3 regions of the Carnobacterium viridans genome follow, and region 3 is predicted to be linked to each of the others. Evidence: predicted binding sites of a transcription regulator. Region 3 holds the regulator's gene; each other region holds the start of a gene.
What was found. The regulator LexA, encoded in region 3, represses DNA repair genes until DNA is damaged. The targets are predictions, from matches to a motif close to CNAACANNTGTTNG.
Positions count from the first base shown of each region.

Region 1: the regulator LexA is predicted to act here: its motif matches at 1,531-1,544, upstream of parE (DNA topoisomerase IV subunit B).
Region 2: the regulator LexA is predicted to act here: its motif matches at 1,585-1,598, upstream of recX (recombination regulator RecX).

Region 1 covers NZ_FNJW01000008.1:411,309-414,599, reverse strand. Annotated here, with positions in the region: gene BLT48_RS03385 (aldose 1-epimerase family protein) at 1-566, shown strand, start outside; gene plsY (glycerol-3-phosphate 1-O-acyltransferase PlsY) at 624-1,238, opposite strand; gene parE (DNA topoisomerase IV subunit B) at 1,802-3,291, shown strand, end outside.
Region 2 covers NZ_FNJW01000008.1:551,459-554,749, forward strand. Annotated here, with positions in the region: gene mutY (A/G-specific adenine glycosylase) at 1-685, opposite strand, end outside; gene recX (recombination regulator RecX) at 682-1,536, opposite strand; gene BLT48_RS04075 (general stress protein) at 1,676-2,587, opposite strand; gene BLT48_RS04080 (SDR family oxidoreductase) at 2,785-3,291, opposite strand, start outside.
Region 3 covers NZ_FNJW01000008.1:225,064-228,354, reverse strand. Annotated here, with positions in the region: gene tkt (transketolase) at 1-580, opposite strand, end outside; gene BLT48_RS02585 (DUF896 family protein) at 712-951, opposite strand; gene lexA (transcriptional repressor LexA) at 1,113-1,736, shown strand; gene rnhB (ribonuclease HII) at 1,833-2,606, opposite strand; gene ylqF (ribosome biogenesis GTPase YlqF) at 2,591-3,291, opposite strand, start outside.

The DNA.
Region 1 (3,291 bases), 190 kb from region 3:
ACCCATTTGATTTTCAATTGTCGTTAACGTATACACTAGAAAAAAACACGGTTACTGTCAGCTATTTTGTAAAAAATACACATGAAACTGAAACAATGTATTTTTCTATTGGAGGCCATCCTGGTTTCAATGTTCCACTTGCCAGTGATACCACGTTTGAAGATTACTATTTAACGTTCTTACCTAGACGATCTCGTCGTCAAATTCCATTAGTCGGTTCATACTTAGATTTAGAAAGCACCACTTTAGCTCAAACCAATACAGAGATCGACTTAAAAAGATCCTTATTTGATAATGATGCTCTGATTTATGAAACAAAAGGGAAAAATACTTTTTCAATCCATTCTGAAAAAACGACTCGTTCCGTATCAATCGCTTTTGAAGGTTTCCCTTATACAGGTATCTGGTCTCCTCCTAAAAAAGAGGCTCCTTTTGTTTGTATTGAACCTTGGTATGGGATTGCAGATTCGAGTGAGTTTACAGGAGAGTTGAATGACAAACTTGGTATACAACAACTAGAGGGCACAGAGTCCTTTTCTGCAAACTATACGATTTCTCTAACTTAAATGCAGACAAAAAGGAACTGAGATATACTGTCTCAGTTCCTTTGATGTTATGTGCGATTAAAAAGAATCTTTATCGTCTTTTTTATACCCTAAACCAAATGGAACTTTACTTTCTGTACCGTTCCGAATCCGTTTAATATTTTCTCGGTGTCTATAAATAATAAAGAGGGTTAAGATAAACGCAATGGTTGTTAAAATCCAATCCCCAATAAATAAACTCGAAAGGGTAATAAGTGGTAATGAAATCATACTGGACAGACTTACCATTCTGGTTAAGAATAACAAGACTAAGAATAAACAGACACTATAAATAAAGAATGGTGGGTTGTAAGCTAACAAAACACCTGCACTTGTAGCAACGGCCTTTCCACCCTTAAATTGAGCAAATAGAGGGTAAGTATGGCCCAGTATAGCTCCTAAACCGATAACCATTGGGTTGATTGGCACTTGAAACAATAAAGGCAAACAAGCAGCCAGTGTTCCTTTTAATACATCAGCCAACAATACCACCGTGCCGGCAGTTTTTCCTAGTACTCTAAATGTATTCGTTGTTCCAGAGTTTCCACTACCGAACTGACGGATATCTTTTCCGTAAATCTTTTTCCCGACCCAAACACCTGAAGGGATTGAGCCTAATAAATAAGCAATAATAAACATGAGTGTGATTTTAATCAACAAATTTCTCTCCTTGAAGTGCAGTATACATCGTTAGAATAATGCATTCATTATTTTACCATTTATCGTATTAGAAGGCTAGATAAAACCGTTTTATTCACAAACCCCAACCAAGACTAACCAAGGATTATTTCTGGTTTCATGGCTTTCCACAAGCAAAATCGTCCATTCCAGAAGAAATTTATTTTATTCTGTCAGCACTAGTTGTTAAATTTTCTTATTTCTTCGTTAACTTGCAATTCAAAAAAAAAAATAGTTTAATGAGAAGAGAATTCTTCTTGTTTTAAGGCGAACGTATTTTCGGTTTTTATAAAAGAAACTACTGTTTAGTGCTTTCTATTCCTTAAAATATAGAGTATGATTAAAAAGGTGCTTCATTAAAATGAAGCAGTTGATTGATGCTGGCATGGATTAACCTTGCTAGAGAAATAAAAAGAGATTAGAGAAAACTTTAAGCTAAAGCAGGAAACTACTTGTGTCCAGTTAAAAATAAGACCCATTTTTTTGTTGAACAGATAAGTAGGAATCACTTTATGTTTAAAGCCTTAAGGAGTTTTAGAATGCCAAAAGAGTTGAATAAAGATTACAATGATGATTCGATCCAAGTATTAGAAGGATTAGAAGCGGTACGAAAAAGACCAGGTATGTATATCGGGTCTACGGATGCTCGTGGGTTACACCATTTAGTTTACGAGATAGTGGATAATTCAGTTGATGAAGCGCTATCCGGTTTTGGAACTGAGATAGATGTCACTTTACACAAAGACAACAGCATCAGTGTCAAAGACAATGGACGCGGTATGCCAATTGGAATGCATTCATCTGGAATCCCTACTGTCCAAGTTATTTTTACAGTATTGCATGCAGGTGGTAAATTTGGTCAAGGCGGTTATAAGACTTCAGGAGGCCTGCATGGTGTGGGAGCAAGTGTGGTTAATGCACTATCTGAATGGCTTACGGTTACCATTATTCGTGAAGGCATCCATTACCAACAAAAATTTGTTGAAGGTGGAAAAGCTAAAGGATCGCTAAAGAAAATCAAAACCAATAATGAAAAAAATGGCACCATTGTCCATTTCAAACCTGATCCTACGATTTTTACCACGACAAATTTATCGTACGATGTGTTAGCAGAACGTTTACGAGAATCAGCTTTCTTATTAAAGGGGTTGCGTATAACCTTAACTGATGAACGAAGCGAACAAGCAGAAGTTTTTTATTACGAAGAAGGGATTAAAGAATTTGTCAGTTATTTGAATGAAGACAAAGACAATCTAACTCCTGTAGCTTATTTTGAAGGTGAAAATAACGAGATTGAAGTTGAGTTTTCTTTTCAATACAATGACGGTTATTCTGAAACGATTTTATCTTTTGTTAATAACGTACGGACAAAAGATGGTGGTACCCATGAAGCGGGTATGAAGACAGCCATCACGAAGACGTTTAATGATTATGCGCGTAAAGTTAATTTACTGAAAGAAAAAGATAAAAACTTAGAGGGTACAGATTTTAGAGAAGGATTAGCAGCCGTTATTTCCATTCGTATACCAGAGAATCTTTTGCAATTTGAAGGTCAAACGAAAAGTAAATTGGGTACTCCGCAAGCAAGATCTGCTGTAGAGACAGTTGTCAGTGATCAATTAGGCTTTTATTTGATTGAAAATGGCGATCTTAGCCAACAATTGATCCGTAAGGCTTTAAAAGCAAGAGAAGCGCGTGATGCGGCTAGAAAAGCGCGTGAAGAAAGTCGTAATGGAAAAAAACGCAAAAAAAATGACACCCTCTTGTCTGGTAAATTAACACCAGCTCAAAGTAAAAATGCAAAACGGAATGAATTGTACTTGGTAGAGGGAGATTCAGCTGGTGGTTCGGCAAAGCAAGGACGAGACCGTAAATTTCAAGCCATCCTACCTCTTCGTGGAAAAGTAATCAACACGGAAAAAGCTAAATTACAAGACGTGATGAAAAATGAAGAAATCAGCACGATGATCTATACGATTGGTGCCGGTGTTGGGCCAGAATTTGATATTGCAGACTGCAACTACGATAA
Region 2 (3,291 bases), 330 kb from region 3:
CTTTGACAGGGCTTAGTTCCGGATGATAATTTTTAGGCGTACAGATACTTGAACCCAGATCCATAAACGCTTGATTAAAGTCTCCTGGTTTATAGGGGTCAATCAATTCTCGCATGATAGCCTCAAAAATTTTGCGATTGCCCGGCTTAGCAATATCCGCATCAATTTCAAACAACCGGCTCAACACACGCATTACATTCCCATCTACAGCTGGTTCAGGAAGTCCAAAAGCCATACTTGAAATCGCACCAGTTGTATACGGTCCTATTCCTTTAAGTTTGCTGATTTCTTTAGGATCTGTTGGCATTTCTCCATTGTAATCGTTCATAATTTGCTGAGCTGCAAATTGCAGATTGCGAACTCGTGAGTAATACCCCAATCCTTCCCAAGCTTTTAACAATATATCTTCATGTGCTTGTGCTAATGCTTCTATCGTGGGGAAAGTATTCATAAAATTTAAATAATACGGAATAACGGTATCTACTCTTGTTTGCTGCAACATAATTTCAGAGACCCAAATACGATACGGATCATTATTTTTTCTCCATGGTAGATCCCGCTTTTCTAAATCATACCAACTTAAAAGAGTTTCTCTGAATCGATCGATTTTTTCTTGAGACCACATAGGAATACCATAAATATCATTTTTGTTCGCTGCATCTAAATTTGATTCACTTAATGTCATTCTTCCTCTTCTTCCATTTCTTTTTCGTTGATGTATTGCGTAATTAAATCGCCAGAAAATCCTTTTTGAAATAATCCGCTTTTAACTTTTTGAATTTTTTTAGCTCCGGTTAACTTCGTTTGCTTGCGCCAAATTTTATCACCTTGTGTTTTTAATGCTTCGTACTCATCATCTACTTCTTTTTCTGTATTAATTTCTTCCAATACTTGTGTGATAACATCAGACTGAAATCCCTTTTGCATTAAGTTTTGACGAATTTTGTTGTTAGTCTCTCTGGATGAATGTTGCGAAGAACGGCGCATAACTTTTTCTGCTAAGGCAACACCATTTTCAACCATCTGATCGAACGGATATTGTTCCATTGCTTCTTCAATCGTTTCATCTTTAACTCCACGTTTTTTCAACTCTCTTTTTATCACGTAAGGCCCCTTTCCGCTAACATTTGCAGCGGTTCTTGTGTAACTTTCAGCATACATTAAATCGTTTAAGTAACCTTGTTCTTTTAATTGTTCAACAACTTGATCAGCAGTTTCACTAGTAAATTCATGAGCGATTAAATCATCTTTTACTTCTTTTATTGAACGCAAAGAATAGTTCAAATAAACAAGCGCTCTCGTATAAGCTTTGCGGTAACCATCTTCTATCTCTAATTCTTGACGAAAGGTTTTTGAAATCTCCATTCCTTTATGCAAAATGTGCTTAATTAAAATAGTTTCATCAACAGGAAAAGCATATTCTCCATCTAAATAAATATTGTAGCGACCTTTTCGTTTCTGCGCTTCAATTTTTGTGATTTTAGGTAATGCAGATGTCGAAGAGTCCTTATCTCCACTATTGAGTTTATAAATCATAGCTTCACCCTCCTACTTCAGTTCCATTATTATAACATAAAACAACAACAAACACACGTTCGGAAATCCAGCATTACATAAGTAGGTGCATAACAAAAGCGGCACTGACCTAAGTCGGAGCCGCTTCTTTTTTTATTTTTTAATTTGGAAAATCTCTTTTTGGATCATTTCTTGGCTGGCCAGATAATGTGCTGCCATCAAAATTAGGTAAATCTAACTCTTCTTGGTTTTGTGAACTTGGCCCAGATGGTTCATCTTTTGGTACTGAACCTGTTGGAGGCCTTCCTTGTAATGGGTTGTCATTAGGATCGTACTCTTGATGATTTAATGGATCAATAGGAGGAGTCACCACGTCTCTAGTATCGTCCCTTCGATCTTGATCTTTACTAAATGCACCATTCGTTGATTCGTTATCTTGATTATCTTGTAATCTAGGTTTGTTCTCTTGTCTAATCGAATCTGCCATAACATCATCCTCCTCGATTGTTTCAGGAACTGTGGTGTCGGTTAAATCAGTTTTCACACTGCTGCTTTCATCAAATTCATCTTGTTCTGTGAACTGATTCGTTAACGGAACTTCTGCATTGTTTAAATAGTCATTTCCATCATTTGCATAACTCACTTCATCGGTCGGTTGTGAAGCATTCCTGACTTCTCGCACACCTTGCCCTGCCTGACCAACAGTTCTAGAAGTTTCTTTAGTTAAATTGGTTTTTGTATTTGCTACTTTATCCGCAAGTACAATGAATTCACCTTTTTCCAAAGACGTATTGTATTGTTCTGCACTAGCTTCGTCTACACCAAAATTTTCTAACGCTGAATCCTCATCTGAATCAGCAAATGACTGTTTAAATTTATTCCAGAAAGATTCTTTTTCTTCCACTGAAACTTTATCGATTTCTACACCTGTCTGACCTTGAATCGTTGCAGGATTTTGATTAGTCGTTACAATTTTAATACTGTCTGTTGAATGGCCTTCTGCAATCAATTGCTCTACACAAGCCGTTGTTTCTTGTACATTTGAAAATGAACCAATAACTACTTTATTCATCCTTTACACGCTCCTCTTCTTTGTATCCTCTTTACGGTTTAGCTAAACAAATTGCTAAACAATCAAGAGGACTAAAATCAAACATTTCATTTCTATAATTAACTGTACCAAATGAAAAACGTGATTTCAAAATAGACGACTTGTCATTAGATTAAAAGTGCATTTAGTTGTAATTCTTTAAAAATCAAGAAACTATTTTAGCCGTTTATGACCACTCCACCATTAACATGTAACACTTGACCAGAAACATAACTAGAGTCTGTGCTTGCTAAATAGACATACGTCGGTGCTAATTCAAAAGCTTGACCAGCTCTTTCTATTGCTCCGCCTTTACCCCAGTCCTTTAATTGTTCTTCTGTAAAAGTAGCTGGTATAAGCGGAGTCCATATTGGACCCGGAGCCACACCATTTACGCGAATCTTTTTATCAATCACTTCACTATTTTGAGAAAGTGATCTTGTAAAAGCCGTAATGGCACCTTTAGTAGCTGAGTAATCTAACAAGTGCTCACTCCCACGATAAGCTGTAATCGATGTTGTATTAATAATTGATGCCCCTTCTGATAAATGAGGCATCGCAGCTTTCACAAAGTAAAATTGACTAAAGATATTGGTTCTAAATGTTCGATCCAATTGTTCTGCGGTTATATCACCAATTTTCTCTTGGACATGCTGCTCACCGGCATTATTGACTAAAATGTCTAG
Region 3 (3,291 bases):
GAGAGATATCATTTGAATCATAAAGAACAACTAATTTTCCAAGTTCCAAATGAGCTGCCAAACTAGCTGCTTCAGCTGAGATACCTTCCATTAAGTCGCCGTCTCCACATAAAGAATAAGTAAAGTGATCTACAATAGTATGACCTTCTTTATTATAAACAGCAGCTAAATGAGCTTCTGTCATTGCCATCCCAACGGCATTTGCAATTCCTTGACCTAGTGGGCCAGTTGTTGCTTCTACACCATCAGTATGGTTCACTTCTGGATGTCCAGGAGTTTTACTGTTCCATTGACGGAACTGTTTTAAATCATCAATTTTAACGTCATATCCAGCTAAATGCAACAAGCTGTATAATAGCATCGATCCATGTCCAGCTGATAATACAAAACGGTCACGGTCGAACCATTTCGAGTTTTTTGGATTTACTTTTAATTGTTTAGTCCACAATGTGTAAGCCATTGGAGCAGCCCCCATAGGTAATCCTGGGTGCCCAGAGTTGGCTTTTTGTATACCATCCATACTTAGTGTTCTTATTGTATTTACTGCTAATTGGTCTGTGTTATCAAACAAAAAAATCATCCTTTCGATTTTGACTCTCTTATAGTACTCTATTAGTTTACTATTCTTTCTATTCAAGTGCAACGCTTTCATGGTTAGAATGTTATTATCTGGGAGAACTTCATGGTTATCCCATCATTGAACAAACACTTTTATCTTCCGTGAAGACCTTTATCTTTTTGTATGTCTTTCAACTTATCGGGTGTAACATCAGTGCCTTCTTCATCTACTATTTTTACACCTTCAATAGTATTTCTCATTCCGCCACGAAAAGCGGTTATATAAGCATCTCTTAGTTCCTTTTGTTCAACTTGTTCTTGGATAGTCAATCCTTTGTTTTTTGATTTTTTTGCTAATTCATTTATTCTGTCTAATTGCTCTTTTGGCAACATCGAATCACTCCACTTTTTTATTTATTAGTCAACTATAACAAATTTCTCTGAAAAAAACACTCTTTAATCCTCTGAATCTACGAACGTTTGTTTGATTTGTTCTATCATATATGGTAATCTTAAAGTGATAAAATAATAGAAACGAGGTGTTTATATATATTATGAGTAAAAATCCCGAATCAAGACAAGTTGAAGTTCTACAATATATATATAATCAAGTTAAATTGAAAGGTTATCCTCCAACTGTAAGAGAAATCGGAACGGCTGTTTCTTTATCTTCTACTTCAACCGTTCATGGTCACCTTTCTCGATTAGAAAAGAATGGTTACCTCCAAAGAGATCCTAGCAAACCGAGAGCAATAGAACTAACTCAACTAGGATTATCAAAATTAGGCATTGCTCTTGATAAAATCCCTTTACTGGGAACAGTAACAGCAGGTGAACCCATCTTAGCTGTAGAAGAAGCGACGGATTATTTCCCATTGCCGCCAAACTTGCAATTTGAAAATGATTCTTTATTTATGTTGACCATACGTGGAGAAAGTATGATCAATGCAGGTATTTTTGATGGTGATGAAGTGATTATTCGTAAACAAAGCTCTGCAAATAATGGCGATATTGTTATTGCTATGACTGTAGAAGATGAAGCAACATGTAAAAGATTTTATAAAGAAGAAGATCATTATCGCTTAGAACCAGAAAATGACACTATGGGTCCTATTCTACTTAATGAAGTAACCATTTTAGGCAAAGTAATTGGATTGTATCGTAGTCATATTCAATAAAAAAACGAAGGAACGGGGTTATCCCGGTTCTTCGTTTTTTTATTTTATCATTTTAAATGTACAACAATTTAGTTTATTATTGCGCTAAAAATTTCTTCAGCCTAATAAATTTTTAACAGGCGCAAAAGTTTTTCGGTGAATAGGACATACTCCGTGCTTTTCTAAACCTTCTAAATGGACTTTTGTTCCATAACCTACGTTTTTAGAAAAACCGTATCCCGGATACACTGTATCGTATTCGGCCATCATTCTATCTCTTGTTACTTTTGCAATAATACTAGCAGCAGCTATAGACAAACTTTTTGAATCTCCCTTGATGAAGCTTTCTTGGGGAATAGTGACCGGTAGATGCATTGCATCGATCAACAATTGTTCTGGCGATTGAGGCAGTTGCTCAATCGCTTCAATCATAGCCAATTTAGTTGCTTCATAAATATTAACTTTATCAATTACTTGATGGTCTTTTATGCCAATTCCAATAGCTAATGCAGATTCTTGAATTTGGTCAAATAACATTTCTCTTTTTACACTTGATAATTGTTTAGAGTCATTGATTTCCAAGACATTAAAGTCTTGCGGCAAGATGACCGCAGCTGCAACAACAGGGCCAGCCAATGGACCTCTTCCTACCTCATCGATTCCAGCAATAAATTGTGTCCCTTTTTCCCAAAAGAATTGCTCAATTTGCAGCATTTCTTGTTGTTTTTCGAGAATCAATTGTTGTTTTCTTATTTGGTTTTCCCAAGATTTATACGCATTTAATACACCTTTACGAGAATCACTCTTGATTAAAACCAACCGTTCATCATCAGGGTGAGTGACAGTCGCTAATAGTTCTTTTATATCTTTAATGGTCAGCGGTTTTCCCATTTTATATCCTGCCTTTTTGGTAAAGAAACCGGCGCTATATCTAATGTATACTTCCCGATTTTACCGCTTCTAATTTCAAAAACAATCAATTCAGCTGCGCGAGTATAATCATCTTTATACCCTTTTCGCTCACTGATTAACATCAGCAGGTCTGGCGATTCAAGATTTAATTCTTCTTCTGTTAATCTGTATCGTTTAGCAAGCATTTCCGGATTTCGAATTTTCATTTCTTCTAATCCATACATAGCAATTTCATCTAACTGTAAAATTGTATCTTTAATGGCTCCAGTTAAAGCCAGTTTTTTTCCAATTTCAGGATCTTCAAACTTCGGCCAAAGAATCCCAGGCGTATCCAGTAATTCCAATTCTTTACCTAACTTCAACCACTGTTGTGCTTTTGTTACACCCGGTTTATTTCCTGTTTGAGCAATATTTTTCTTGACAAAACGATTGATCAATGTTGATTTTCCAACGTTAGGAATTCCAATACTCATTGCTCGAATTGCACGAGGTTTTATGCCCTTAGCCGCTCTTCGATCAAATTTAGGTTGCAACAGTTCTTTTGCTTTTCCCATCAATTGTTTCATGCCTGTTCCTTCTTGAGCAACAATTGGAACAGCAGCAATTCCTTGATCATTAAAGTACGCTACCCATTTTTTTGTTTCTAATGGATCCGCTAAATCAC